Regions from separate parts of the Rummeliibacillus sp. TYF-LIM-RU47 genome, predicted to be linked through region 3. Evidence: riboswitches for the same ligand, from Rfam matches in the RefSeq annotation. Region 3 holds a riboswitch; each other region holds the start of a gene.

Region 1 (4,586 bases), on a different contig from region 3:
CTTGATATTTTTCAATCTTCAAATCAATGCCTTCTTTTTTAAGAATAGGCTTCGCTTTTTCCAAAATGATAGCATGTGGTGTATTAGATGCACCCACTACCAATTCTTTGTCTGATCCTGCTTTGTCTTTGTTTCCGCATGCTGCTAGGCTAAGTGCCAACGATGCGGTAAGAATTCCTGCTACAAGTTTCTTCATTTTTCATAACTCCCTTTCGTTTTATGTGAACGTCTGAACGGTTCAACCAAATTATCGTTTATCAAGCCTTGCTGTAATAAAGTCACCCACTATTTGGATAACAAACACGATGACTAATATAAACACAGTGGCAACGAATACGACGTCGGTACGGCTACGTTGGAATCCATCTAAAAAGGCTAAGTCGCCTAGGCCTCCTGCTCCAATGATGCCCGCCATTGCTGTATAGCCGACTAATGCTACAGCTGTCACTGTAATGCCAGAGATTAAAGCTGGCCATGATTCTGGGATTAAGACTTTCCAAATCAATGTGCTTGTTTTAGCGCCCATAGATCTGACTGCCTCGATCACCCCTTTATCAATCTCCCGGAAAGAAATCAATACTAGTCTCGCGTAGAAAGGTGCAGCGCCGATAATTAATGCCGGCAATGCTGCGTTCGCTCCTCGAATCGTTCCCAATAGCATGTTAGTAAATGGGATAAGGAGGATGACCAGGATAATAAATGGAATAGAGCGGAAAATATTCACGACTGATCCTGTCAGCCAATTGACTAGCTTATTTGCCCATAATTGATTGGGACTGCTCAAAAATAGGATAATTCCTAATAAAAGTCCAATGACAAAGGTGAACACAGTTGAGACTACTGTCATATAAATAGTTTCCTGTGTTGCTTCCCACATTGCTAGCCAATCCACATTTGGAAATAACTTAGTTAGCATGTTGGATCACCTCCGATTTAACGTCTTCCCCATCTAAGTATTGAATGGCTTTATTTATATTTTCTTCATTGCCTGCAATGCGAACGATCAGTGTGCCATATGGACCGCTTTTGGTAGCGGAAATATTTCCGTGCACAATATTTACATCCACATCGAATGTGCGAATCAGATGTGAAATCACTGGCTGCTCAGCTTTCTTGCCGACAAATGTCAGCTGAATTAATTGGCTGTTTGGATCATCCAGCATTTGTGAAATCGATTCTTTATGTTCTGCCGACTCTGTTACCTGAGAAACGAATTTTTTTGTGATGTCTGCTTTTGGCGATTGGAACACTTCTAGAACATTACCTTGCTCTACGATTTGTCCAGCCTCCATCACGGCCACTCGATGACAGATTTTGCGGATAACATGCATTTCGTGTGTGATAAGCACAACTGTAATGCCCAGCTTTTCATTAATGTCTAAAAGCAAATCTAGGATCGCATCTGTTGTTTCCGGATCAAGCGCTGAGGTTGCTTCGTCACAAAGCAACACTTCTGGATTATTGGCTAATGCCCTTGCAATGCCTACGCGCTGTTTTTGCCCACCTGACAATTGGGATGGATAAGCTTTCTCTCTTCCCTTTAAGCCAACCATTTCAACTAATTCGCTTACTCGCTTTTGGCGTGCCTCTTTTCCAACGCCCGCTATTTCAAGAGGGAAGGCGATATTTTCTTCCACAGTCCGCGACCATAGCAGGTTGAAATGCTGGAATATCATGCTGATCTTCTGTCTTGCCTGTCTCAGCTCTTTTCCTTTAATGGTGGATATATCGTACCCGCTCACTTGTACGGTGCCTGAAGTCGGTTTTTCCAACCCGTTTAACAAACGAATCATTGTACTCTTACCAGCACCGCTGTAACCGATAATTCCAAATATTTCACCTTTTCCGATCGTCAAATTGGCATCTTGGACAGCTGTAAGGGATCCACTTGCTGTTTTATATTTTTTTAGTACATTCTTTAAGAGAATCATAGCCAAACCCCTTTCATCAAAAAAAATAAGGCCTTTCTGTTAAAGATAAACAGAAAGGCCTTACGTATTGTATTTATACGAAAACCGTTCTCTCATCTTCCAAAGTTTACACTTTGTGTGAATTGGCACCATATCACAAACTGTGACGGTTGCCGGGCTTCATAGGGCACTTCCCTCCACCTCTCTTAATAAGAGCAACGCAATATTTAATTAGGTTATGCTAGTTACTTTAACATGCTGAATTTTGTTCGTCAATCCTTTTTTTGAAACTTTTCAAACAAATATGACACAGACTGAAAAGCGTATATTTTGTCATGCACTTCGCCAGCTTCAGCGATTAACAGGCAAGGAACACTTTCCACCTGATATTCATATGCCAGTTCTTCAGCATAATTCAAATTGATTTTGCCCATTGGGATTTGTGGGAATGTCTGCTGGATGACCTCCATCATTTTAGAGGCAACCATGCATGTACCACACATGGGCGTATAGAGATAAAAAGCGCACAATTGGCCGCTTTTTTTCGTGTTTTCCCATTCTTCAATTGACCATTCTTGCATCGATTGGATCATCCCTATTCTATAAAATAAGCAGGGTCAATTTCGAAATCTGCTGCTAACAAGACCCTTGCCAAATATTTTCTTGGAGTCGTTTCTACCTGTCTATATAAGGAGAGTGTACGCAAATGATATGCCTCTGGATACTCTTTTTTCATCAGTGCCCGCAAGCGGTCGCCTGAGTAATCTTCATCGAATAATGTGTATAAATCATATTGTTCGTAAGGGGTTAGCAACTCTTCTAGCTTGCTTGCGCTAATCGTTCCATTGGTGCATATAATTGGAATGCTTTCTGTCAATAGAGGTGCTATTTGAAGCTTATCCTGCCTTCCCTCTACTATAAGCACTTTATCAGGCAATGCCCGCACCTCCTCATTGGATAGTCAGACGATATTCTCAGTTGATATAAAAAGCGCCAACACAGAATAGTGAGGCGCTTGAATAAGATTATTCTTCGATTAATTCGCCGTATTGTTCAGCAGATAATAGCGCATCGATTTGAGATGAATCTGAAGGTTCTACAACAACCATCCATGCTTTTTCATATGGTGATTCGTTAACGAATTCAGGGCTGTCTTCTAACTCTCCATTGATTTCAACTACTTTACCTGAGATTGGCGCGTATAATTCTGAAACTGTTTTAACAGATTCAACACTACCAAATGGTTCGTCTGCTACGATTTCGTCGCCTACTTCTGGAAGTTCTACGAATACGATATCGCCAAGTTCAGATTGTGCGAACTCTGTAATGCCGATGCGTACTTTACCGTCTTCTGTTTTCACCCATTCATGCTCTTCTGAATAACGCAAACTTGCTGGAATATTACTCATTTCTACCCCTCCAAATATGTATTTATATTCATATTAATTTTGACATAATCCTTATCTAAAAACAAGCAATTCTATAAGCTACTTCCATGTATTTTCAAAATCTTCTTCTTTAAAACCTAAGGTGATTTTTTGACCATCTGTAACGATAGGTCTCTTTAGAAGCATACCGTCTGACGCAAGCAATGCAAGCTGGTCTTCCTCGCTCATATCCTTTAGACGATCTTTCAGCTCAAGTTCACGATATTTCTTCCCAGAGGTGTTAAAGAACTTTTTCAGCGGCAAGCCACTAAGCTTCCAAAACGATTTAATTTCTTCCGCAGAAGGCGTACTTTCAACAATGTGACGCTCCGTAAATGGAATATTGTGATTCAGCAGCCAAGCTTTCGCTTTTTTGCAGGTTGTACAGTTAGGATATTGTATTAAATTGATTGGCATAAACATTCCTTCTTTCCTCTACAAATACTCCTACTATTGTAGAGCGACACTTATTTATACGCAAGGAATCCGGCCACATGATTAGTATGACCGGATTCCAAAGGTTTATTTACTTATGATTAGACTGTATATTTTTCAGCTGAGATTAATTTAACAGATGCATGGCGTTTTTTAGAAATCAGGTTGTAAGGTGTATAGCGAGTTAATTTGCGCAATGCAGATAATAGCATGCGTGATTCATCACCTTCGACTGATGCCAAAATAGTTTCTTTTGCTTCTTTTTCAATTTCAGCAAATGCTTCTTGGCAGAAGATTTCTGTATACAAAACTTTTTGTGCCGCTTTATCAAACCCATCACGGTTAAGCGCTTTTTCAGAACGTAATACAACAGATTCCATTGCAAATAGCTGGTTTGCGATGTTGGCAATATTCACAAGGACTTCTTGTTCTTGCTCTAATTTTGCACCAAAGCGTTGTACTGCTGTACCAGCAGCCAATAGAGCAATCTTCTTCGCCATTTTTACAAGGTGTTTTTCTTGTGCTAATGGCTCATCACCGATTTCTTCTGGCATCATTGACAACAATTCAGCTTGCAGGCTTTGTGCTTGTTGCAATAAAGGTAGTTCGCCTTTCATTGCTTTTTTCACAAATGTGCCTGGTACAATCAATCTGTTAATCTCATTCGTACCTTCAAAGATACGGTTGATACGTGAGTCACGGTAGATGCGTTCTACTTCGTATTCTTGCATATAACCATAACCACCATGCAATTGTACAGCTTCATCCGCGATATAATCTAATGTTTCAGAACCAAATACTTTATTGATTGAAC
Region 2 (4,586 bases), 640 kb from region 3:
CTCCGAATACGATGGCTTTCGGACGACCAGCTAAAGTTGTACGGGAATTAACTGATGAAGATAAAAAAGACATGGTCCGCATTATCAACGAATATCATGAAAAGGGCCAATTCTATAAATCTGTCCAACAAAATTCAGAAAGATAATAAAAAGATGGCTTCTCTCAAAAGGGAGGCCATCTCTTTACTTTTATTCTTCTTGTTCCTCTCCATTGATGTTGCCTTTGAGTGACTTACCATATTGTCTGTCACGAATTTCCTTTGATAGCGCGAAAGAGGTGTATAAGACAAATATGATCCCTAACCAATAGTATCCCTTTTCGACAAGCTCCCATTCTGTATTCCAAACACTTATCATCCCTATTCCAAATGAAGCAATCGTTGATAAATAACAAAGGAGCAAATATTCTTTTGTTACTTTAATTCCGTCGTGCCGATCGCGAATTGTCTTTACAAGTGAAAAAGCAGAAAAAGTAATCCACCCCAACAAAATAGTATAGAATCCTCGCTCAACAAGTTGCCAATCTGTATTCCAAATCGCAACTAAGACAAAACCAAAGCCGGTTAAAAAAGCAGCCCATGTGAGAAAAAAGAATTCATTTGTTTTCAACCATCTCTCCTCCTTGAACTTCTTATTAACTTATTCAAAGAGAGAAAAGGTTATGAACCGAAATTATATTCATCTCTGTGTGCACGGTTTTTATTTTGTCTTCATTTTATTTTTAAAGAATGGTTTGTTCACACCCTATTAAGAATAATGGAGAATAAAAACCAAAAACCCTATCACAAATGTGACAGGGTTCTCATAAGAATCAGCTTATCGCTTCAAGGAGGAAAAACCTCCATAGCATGAAATTCAATTTATTTAAACTTAGCTTTCAATTCTTCAGCTTTATCTGTATTTTCCCAAGGTACATTTAAATCAACACGACCGAAGTGTCCATAAGCCGCTGTTTGTTTATAGATTGGACGGCGAAGATCAAGCATTTTGATAATGCCTGCAGGACGCAAATCAAATGTCTCACGCACGGCTTCTACTAATTCGCTTTCTGTGACCTTTCCTGTACCAAATGTATCTACAGAGATAGAAACTGGCTGAGCTACACCGATCGCATAAGCTAATTGAACTTCTGCGCGCTCTGCTAAGCCTGCAGCTACAATATTTTTAGCTACATAACGTGCTGCATATGCTCCAGATCGGTCCACTTTTGTTGCATCTTTCCCTGAGAATGCACCGCCGCCATGACGCGCATACCCACCGTATGTGTCGACGATGATTTTGCGACCTGTAAGACCTGCATCCCCTTTTGGTCCACCAATTACAAAGCGGCCTGTTGGGTTAATGAAGTATTTTGTGTTTTCATCCAGTAATTCAGCTGGCACTACATTATTGATTACTGTTGATTTAAGATCTTGTTGAATTTGTTCTAAGGTTACATCTTCATCATGTTGAGTTGAGATAACAATTGTATCCACACGCACTGGATGGTTGTTTTCATCATACTCAATTGTTACTTGTGTTTTTCCATCCGGACGCAAGTATGCAAGTTGACCTGTCTTGCGAACCTCTGTTAAACGACGTGCCAATTTGTGCGCTAAGCTGATTGGAAGCGGCATTAACTCAGGTGTTTCATTGCAAGCATAGCCGAACATCAACCCTTGGTCCCCTGCACCAATTGCTTCGATATCTGCATCTGACATTTTTCCTTCACGAGCTTCCAGTGCTTGGTCTACACCTTGTGCAATATCAGGTGATTGTTCGCCAATTGCTACAAGTACTGCTAGGTTTTCTGCATCGAAACCGTATTTACCGCGTGTGTAACCAATTTCAGCTACTGTATCTCTTACAATTCCTTTGATGTCAACGTATGTTGAGGTCGTCACTTCTCCTGCAACAAGGACAAGGCCTGTTGTGACAGTTGTTTCACATGCAACTCGCGCATTCGGGTCTTTTGCAATAATGGCATCTAAAATGGCATCCGAAATTTGGTCACAAATTTTATCTGGATGTCCTTCTGTTACGCTTTCTGAAGTAAATAATCTTCTGTTAGTCATTTGGTTGGTTTCCTCCTAAATCAACGAGATCCTCTCGAAAGTGATACGGTACTCATTACCCATGTCCGTTTAAATGGATTAAACGCCAAGCTTTAGCTGCTTTTTAAACACGAGGATATAGAAAGTGCCCTTACATACATGCTATATATTAATATGAAACAAAATCAATTTGCCTCAATTTTTACACAAAAAAACCTTTCGCTCATTCGCACAATGAGGAAAGGATATGTTTCGTAAGCACCTTTCACTCTTATCGTTCAAGGAATATTCCTTGCATCAGATTAGCACCAGCACATTTAACACTTGATAAAATGCAGGTTGCCGGGTTTCTTAGGGCCTGACCCTCCACCAGCTCGGGATAAGAGTATCCGTTCTATAGCATATAGTAAGCGAATTGAACAAGAAAGTCAAATTTTCGATGAAAAATAAAGAAAAAAGTTGATTTTTGATGAATTTTGTTGTGTGATGTAGTTAAGCGTTTTCGTAAAGTAAATTAATGAATTAATTTATATAGAAAACTTTTAAAAAATAACGAGTTATTAGTATAGACTAATACGCTTAATGTGTTATACTAATTCTCGAAATGATTAATACTCACCCACTTAGCAAGGGTAATAATATAAAAAGGATGGTACGTACACAGATGAATTCAGTAGAAATTGCGAATGAACTGAATGATTTATTACAAGGGCGCAATATTTTAGAACAGCTTTCAGTTCCACAATTAGTGGAAAAAGCAACTTCACGTGGAGAAGCAATCTTAACGGTAGATGGTGCTGTTCGCGCAGTAACTGGCAAATATACAGGACGTTCTCCTAAAGATAAATTTATGGTAGAAGAAGAATCCTCTAAAGACAAAATTGATTGGGGCAAAATCAATCAACCTATTTCTTCAGAAGTTTTCGATTCATTATATACGAAAGTAGTAGACTATTTAAAAGAAAAAGAAGAAATTTTTGTTTTCAAAGGATTTGCGGGTGCTGACCCTTCATCCCGTCTTGGCATTCGTGTTGTGAACGAATTCGCATGGCATAATTTATTTGCACATCAATTATTCATCCGCCCTACAGCTGAAGAATTAGAAGAACATGAAGCAGATTTCACTATTGTTTCTGCTCCTACCTTTAAAGCTGATCCAGCAGTAGACGGAACATCTTCTGAAACATTCATTCTCGTATCTCTAGAAAAACGCATTATTTTAATCGGCGGCACAGAATATGCTGGCGAAATGAAAAAATCAATCTTCGGCATTATGAATTACCTATTACCACAACAAGGTATTCTGTCTATGCACTGCTCTGCAAATGTTGGTGAATCAGGCGATGTAGCATTATTCTTCGGCCTATCCGGTACAGGTAAAACGACTTTATCTGCTGACAGCAATCGCAAATTAATTGGTGATGATGAGCACGGCTGGTCAGACAATGGAGTATTCAATATTGAAGGAGGCTGCTATGCGAAAACAGTCAACCTTTCTGCTGAAAAAGAACCTGAAATCTATAATGCTATCAAATTTGGCACAGTGCTTGAGAATGTAACGATTGATCCAGAAACACGTATACCTGACTATGATGATACTACATTAACTCAAAATACACGTGCTGCATACCCAATCCAAAATATCGAAAATATTGCAAGTCCATCTGTAGGTGGTCACCCTAAAACAATTATTTTCTTAACAGCTGATGCGTTTGGCGTATTGCCTCCAATCAGTAAATTAACAAAAGAGCAAGCGATGTATCATTTCTTATCTGGCTTCACTTCCAAAATTCCTGGAACAGAACGCGGTGTCGTAGAACCAGAACCAGTATTCTCTACATGCTTTGGTGCTCCATTCTTCCCACTGCATGCTTCTGTATACGCAGAAATGTTGGGTGAGAAAATCGATGCTCATGAAGCTAATGTATTCTTAGTTAATACAGGCTGGACTGGCGGCAGCTATGGTGAAGGCAGCCGTATGAAACTATCTTATACTCGTACAATGGTTCGTGCTGCAATCGACGGCAAGCTAGACAATGTATTCACAGAGCAAGATCCATTCTTTGGTCTATCTATGCCTACACAAATCGAAGGAGTGCCAACAGAAGTTTTAAATCCGCGTAATGCATGGGCGGATAAAGATGCTTATGATCAAAAAGCTAAAGAACTTGCTGGCATGTTCCATGAAAACTTTAAAAAATTCGGCGTCATTTCAAAAGATATTTCTGAAAAAGGCGCGCCAATCGTTTAATTGCTACAACTTATCGCTTACAACCTATAAGTAAATCCAAATCGCAAAAAATCCCCGGCAGGCCCAAGGCTAGCCGGGGATTTTTGGTTTTTTAATCTGTATCATCTGGAAAAAATTCTGCTTCTGTATCGTATTTCTTAAACATTTCGAGAATAGGTTCGGCATCTTCTCTCGTTACTTGATTAAAGAAAATTTCTTCTGCGTAATTTCTTATTTCAATGCCTTCTATTCCATGATCATCATGGAACAGAATAGAAAACCATTTTAACTGTTCTTTTGAATCGGCTGAGTGGTGAATAAAA
Region 3 (4,586 bases):
GTAAAACTACTCCCAATGGAACAGAAAATGGAATAACCACCAACTTCAAAGGCTTCTTAATGAGTGCTATTGATCTTCATACTGGCAAAAAGCTTTGGAGTAGGATCTCTACTTGGCAAGAATACTTAATAGGAGAGACTAGTGAAGGCTTGTTGTTGTTAAATAATAAAAAGAAAACCCTTTATTTTATAGATCCCAAGACAGGGAAAAAGCAAGCAGATGAAAAAGACTTTCTGCATAAATTCCCTGTATTAGCAGATAATTTAAGCTACATGTATACTGACTATTCCATTAAAGGTCCAAATAAAGTCTATCTTTACGGCTTAGATGGTCGTTATTTTAAATTAAATTTAGCTACGAATGAGATAAAAGAAGATCCGGGTTATGCTGATAAAATACGTACTTTACCTGTAGGATGGGATGAACGTGTAGCTGGCGTTGAAAAGCGAAGCGATAAAATAAAAAAACTTTACCCCGAGCTAATGGGCGTAAGGCTAGTTGAAAGTAAACCTGTTGAAAAGCAGCTCATTGTTTATCAGAAAAAGCGAAACGATAATCGTCAGACCTTAGCCTTGCTTGATCTTACAAAACGAGACTTGATCTGGGAGCAACTTTTAGATGCTCCACTTGAAAATGCCACTACTTCATTAGAAGTATTCGCTGACACAAAGTTTGTCTATGCTTGGACGGGGCGTTATCAATATAAAATCAACAAAGAGACAGGGAAAGTAGTTTATCAGTATGATTATAAGCTTGGAAAATAATTATTAAACGAAACTACTAAAGTCTCTTTCTTCTACTTTATTTACTCTAAACCATCTATAAAAGCCGATGAAATTCTACTTAGCTGTAAAATTTCATCGGCTTTTAAATTGGAAAGAGTATTTTTCCACTTTTATTTGTAAATTTCATATCCACTAGTAATCAAAAAAGAAAATAAACATAAACCTAAACAACCCAATGCAACACCCATAAAAATAAATGTTACTGTTAAATTTTTATTCATTGATCGGAAGAAATTAACTAAGAAAATGACTAAACAAATGATAAAGAAAGAAGTCCAATAAGGTAGCAATGTACGAGTAAGACCTAAAATAAGAAAATTAAGAAGAAATACAAAGCTTACAAGCAAAAAAAAAGTCAGTATTTTTTTCATAGAATTACTCCTTTGTAAAATGTGGGTAATAACATTTTAACAAAATTTTCTAAAATATATAGTGCTTATTAGATAAATAATCATTGAAAATAGATAAAAATAATAAATATATAAACCTCGTTAGTCTATATAAATAATAAAAGAAACAGCAATAAGAAAAATAAAAATCTTTTAAAATATTATTTTATATTGACAATTCAAAAATGACCATGTATAGTAAAAATCAATCAAATAATCATTTTTCTTATCCAGAGAAGCGGAGGGACTGGCCCTGTGAAGCTTCGGCAACGGACATATGCACCGTGCCAATTCCAGCAAGCGATTAAGCTTGGAAGATAAGAACACGTATTTGTACATATGAAGCCATATGTCTTTGTGTCCTTCTTCTTCCATGGAGAAGGATTTTTTTATGGCAAAATTAATTTGAAAGGGGGAATTAAAAACACAGTTTAGCAGATGTACCACATATACTTAATTAAATATTGCTCTTATCAAGAGAGGTGGAGGGACTGGCCCTTTGAAACCTCGGCAGCGGACATTTTTGCACCGTGCCAATTCCAGCAAGCGATTAAGCTTGGAAGATAAGAAGACGTTTCCGTACATATGAAGTCATATGTCTTACTGTCCTTCTTCTTCCATGGAGAAGGACTTTTTTGTTGAAAAAATCGGAAGGAGATTGAACGGATGATAGAATTCCAAAATGTTTCTAAAGTGTATAACAGCGGAGGAAAGGAGATACGAGCATTAAATTCGATTAATTTAAAAGTTAATAAAGGTGAAATATTTGGCGTAGTCGGCTTCAGTGGTGCAGGAAAAAGCTCCTTAATTCGTTGTGTAAATTCACTAGAAAAACCTACTTCCGGAAAAGTCATAGTAGACGGCCATGACTTAACAACCATTAGCAAAAAGCGAATTCGCGAAGTAAAGAAAAGCATTGGTATGGTATTTCAACACTTTAATTTGCTCAATTCCAAAACAGTATATGCAAATGTAGCCATGCCGCTTATTTTAAGTAAAGTTCCTAAGGATCAAATCAAACAAAGGGTTTCAGAATTACTTGAATTCGTTGGTTTAGGTGACAAAGCTCAAGTCTATCCTGATCAACTATCCGGCGGCCAGAAACAACGCGTAGGCATAGCGCGGGCTTTAGCAACACAGCCTTCAATTCTACTTTGTGATGAAGCGACCTCTGCTCTAGATCCACAGACAACGGGTTCCATATTGGAACTCTTGAAGAAGATTAACAAAGAGTATGGGATTACGATTTTAATGATCACGCATGAAATGGCTGTAATTCGAGAAATATGCGACAGAGTGGCTGTGATGGAAGCGGGGAAAGTGATCGAGGAAGGAACAGTATTTGATATCTTTTCCGCGCCGAAAACTAACACTGCTCAAAACTTTGTTAGTACCGTAATGCATGATCAAATTCCACCATCAATTCTCAATATGATGGAACGCAAGCAAGCACTAAATCATATTTTCCATATTACGTTTGTCGGCGAGTCTACAGGCAGTCCTTTTTTATCACAGTTATCTAAAATTCTCGATGTGGAAATCAATGTGCTATTCGGCAATATTACTGAACTGCAAGGTATTCCTTTTGGCAAACTGATTGTTGAAATCCAAGGAGCCGATACGGAAGTGAAACGAGCATTATCATATATGCAAGCTCAACAAATTCTTTACAAGGAAGTGGTAGCACATGCTAGTTAATTCTGAACAAATCATTGAAGCGCTCATTCAAACTATTCAAATGGTTGGTTTTTCATTTATCTTTTCAATCATTATCGGCCTTCCGCTAGGCATCCTGTTATTTGTCACTCGTAAAGGACAGATCATTGAGAACCTTCCAGTATTCACGGTTTTAAATGCAGTGATCAATGTTTTCCGATCTGTGCCCTTTATTATTTTGCTCGTAGCCATCATCCCAGTTACCCGGCTCATTGTCGGAACATCTATTGGAACATCTGCAGCTATTGTTCCACTAGTCTTCTACGCAGGCCCTTACATTGCTCGATTAGTTGAAAGCTCGCTACTAGAGGTTGATAAAGGTGTTTTAGAGGCGGCAGATGCTATGGGGGCTACTCCATTTCAGACAATTTTCAGGTTTTTACTGCCTGAGGCTCTTAGTTCACTTATTGTGAATTTTACCATCGCGACAATTGGTCTGATTGGCGCATCGGCTATGGCAGGAACCGTAGGCGGCGGTGGTATTGGCGACTTAGCCATAACGTTCGGCTATCAACGTTTTGATACGACCACCATGCTAATTACCGTAGCCATACTAATTGTTTTGGTTCAGGGGCTACAGTCATTTGGCAACATTTTATCGAAAAAAATAAGAAGAGGTTAATCTAAGGAGGAAATTAAAATGAAAAAATGTTTACTATCCATTCTTGTGCTGTCACTAGTTATTTTTACGGCAGCCTGTTCAAGCGAATCCAGCGGGAAGGAGGCAGATGGAAAATCAAAAACATATAAAATCGGCATTACGGGGACAGATACGCAAATTTGGGATTATGTAGCGAAAAAAGCAGCTAAAGAAGGAATCAAAATTAAGCTTGTATCTTTTAATGATTACGTACTTCCAAATACAGCGTTAGCAGATGGTGAGTTGGATGCCAATTCATTCCAAACTGTTGCTTATTTTGACCAATTTATTAAAGAACATAATCTTAAACTTGTTCCAATTGCTACAACATGTTTAGCACCAATGGCTGTTTACTCAAACAAATTGAAGGACATTAAAGATATCAAAAAAGGTGCAAAGATTGCTTTGCCAAATGATGTTTCAAATCAAGGGAGAGCCCTTTTATTACTACAGCAGGCTGGCCTTATAAAATTAGTAGATGGTTATGATGGCTTAGGTTCTATTAAAGATAGTGTTATTGAAAACCCTAAAAAAATTGAGCTTATTCCTACTGCTCCTGCTCAAATACCGAGAGCATTAGAAGATGTGGATGCAGGCGTTATTAATAATGGTATTGCTCGAGATGCAAGCCTTAATCCAATCAAAGATTCAATTTTCCATGAGAGCGAGACAGCAATTGATTATCTGAACATTATCGCAGTGAATGACAAAGATAAAAACAACAAAACATTAAAACGAATTGCAGAGTTATACCAAGAGGAAGATACAGCGAAATTTATCAATAAAGAATATGGCGGCACACTGATCCCAACATTTGTACCATTGAAGAAAATAGGTTGGTAGAAAGATTGTTGCTAGAAGTTTAATAAAATATGAGGAGAATCTAATATGACACAAGTACTTATACATTTAAGTGAGGCAATAACTACCAATGTTGATGTTAATCAAGGAAGGTATATTGAAACAAGCCACAAGATTCATAATAATCCAGAGATCGGAAATGAGGAATTTTTTGCTTCTGAAGAATTAACAAACCTTCTCCAAGAAGAAGGTTTT

Evidence for each region. Region 3 has a riboswitch for S-adenosylmethionine ahead of F0527_RS07910 (methionine ABC transporter ATP-binding protein). Riboswitches for the same ligand answer to the same signal wherever they lie in the genome.
Region 1: it holds a riboswitch for S-adenosylmethionine, as region 3 does, so the genes downstream of both, F0527_RS12250 (methionine ABC transporter ATP-binding protein) here and F0527_RS07910 (methionine ABC transporter ATP-binding protein) in region 3, are expected to answer to the same signal.
Region 2: it holds a riboswitch for S-adenosylmethionine, as region 3 does, so the genes downstream of both, metK (methionine adenosyltransferase) here and F0527_RS07910 (methionine ABC transporter ATP-binding protein) in region 3, are expected to answer to the same signal.

The regions. Positions count from the first base shown of each region.
Region 1 covers NZ_VVIR01000002.1:184,933-189,518, reverse strand. The annotation lists gene F0527_RS12260 (MetQ/NlpA family ABC transporter substrate-binding protein) at 1-196, opposite strand, end outside; gene F0527_RS12255 (methionine ABC transporter permease) at 248-916, opposite strand; gene F0527_RS12250 (methionine ABC transporter ATP-binding protein) at 906-1,931, opposite strand; SAM riboswitch class I at 2,021-2,126, opposite strand; gene F0527_RS12245 (thioredoxin family protein) at 2,183-2,491, opposite strand; gene F0527_RS12240 (toprim domain-containing protein) at 2,506-2,847, opposite strand; gene gcvH (glycine cleavage system protein GcvH) at 2,936-3,319, opposite strand; gene F0527_RS12230 (arsenate reductase family protein) at 3,398-3,754, opposite strand; gene F0527_RS12225 (acyl-CoA dehydrogenase family protein) at 3,874-4,586, opposite strand, start outside.
Region 2 covers NZ_VVIR01000001.1:2,209,146-2,213,731, forward strand. The annotation lists gene F0527_RS11080 (gamma carbonic anhydrase) at 1-146, shown strand, start outside; gene F0527_RS11085 (YiaA/YiaB family protein) at 190-609, opposite strand; gene metK (methionine adenosyltransferase) at 861-2,054, opposite strand; SAM riboswitch class I at 2,302-2,419, opposite strand; gene pckA (phosphoenolpyruvate carboxykinase (ATP)) at 2,698-4,284, shown strand; gene F0527_RS11100 (hypothetical protein) at 4,376-4,586, opposite strand, start outside.
Region 3 covers NZ_VVIR01000001.1:1,569,936-1,574,521, forward strand. The annotation lists gene F0527_RS07905 (PA2928 family protein) at 1-764, shown strand, start outside; SAM riboswitch class I at 1,398-1,498, shown strand; SAM riboswitch class I at 1,642-1,744, shown strand; gene F0527_RS07910 (methionine ABC transporter ATP-binding protein) at 1,841-2,872, shown strand; gene F0527_RS07915 (methionine ABC transporter permease) at 2,862-3,512, shown strand; gene F0527_RS07920 (MetQ/NlpA family ABC transporter substrate-binding protein) at 3,531-4,373, shown strand; gene F0527_RS07925 (M20 family metallopeptidase) at 4,419-4,586, shown strand, end outside.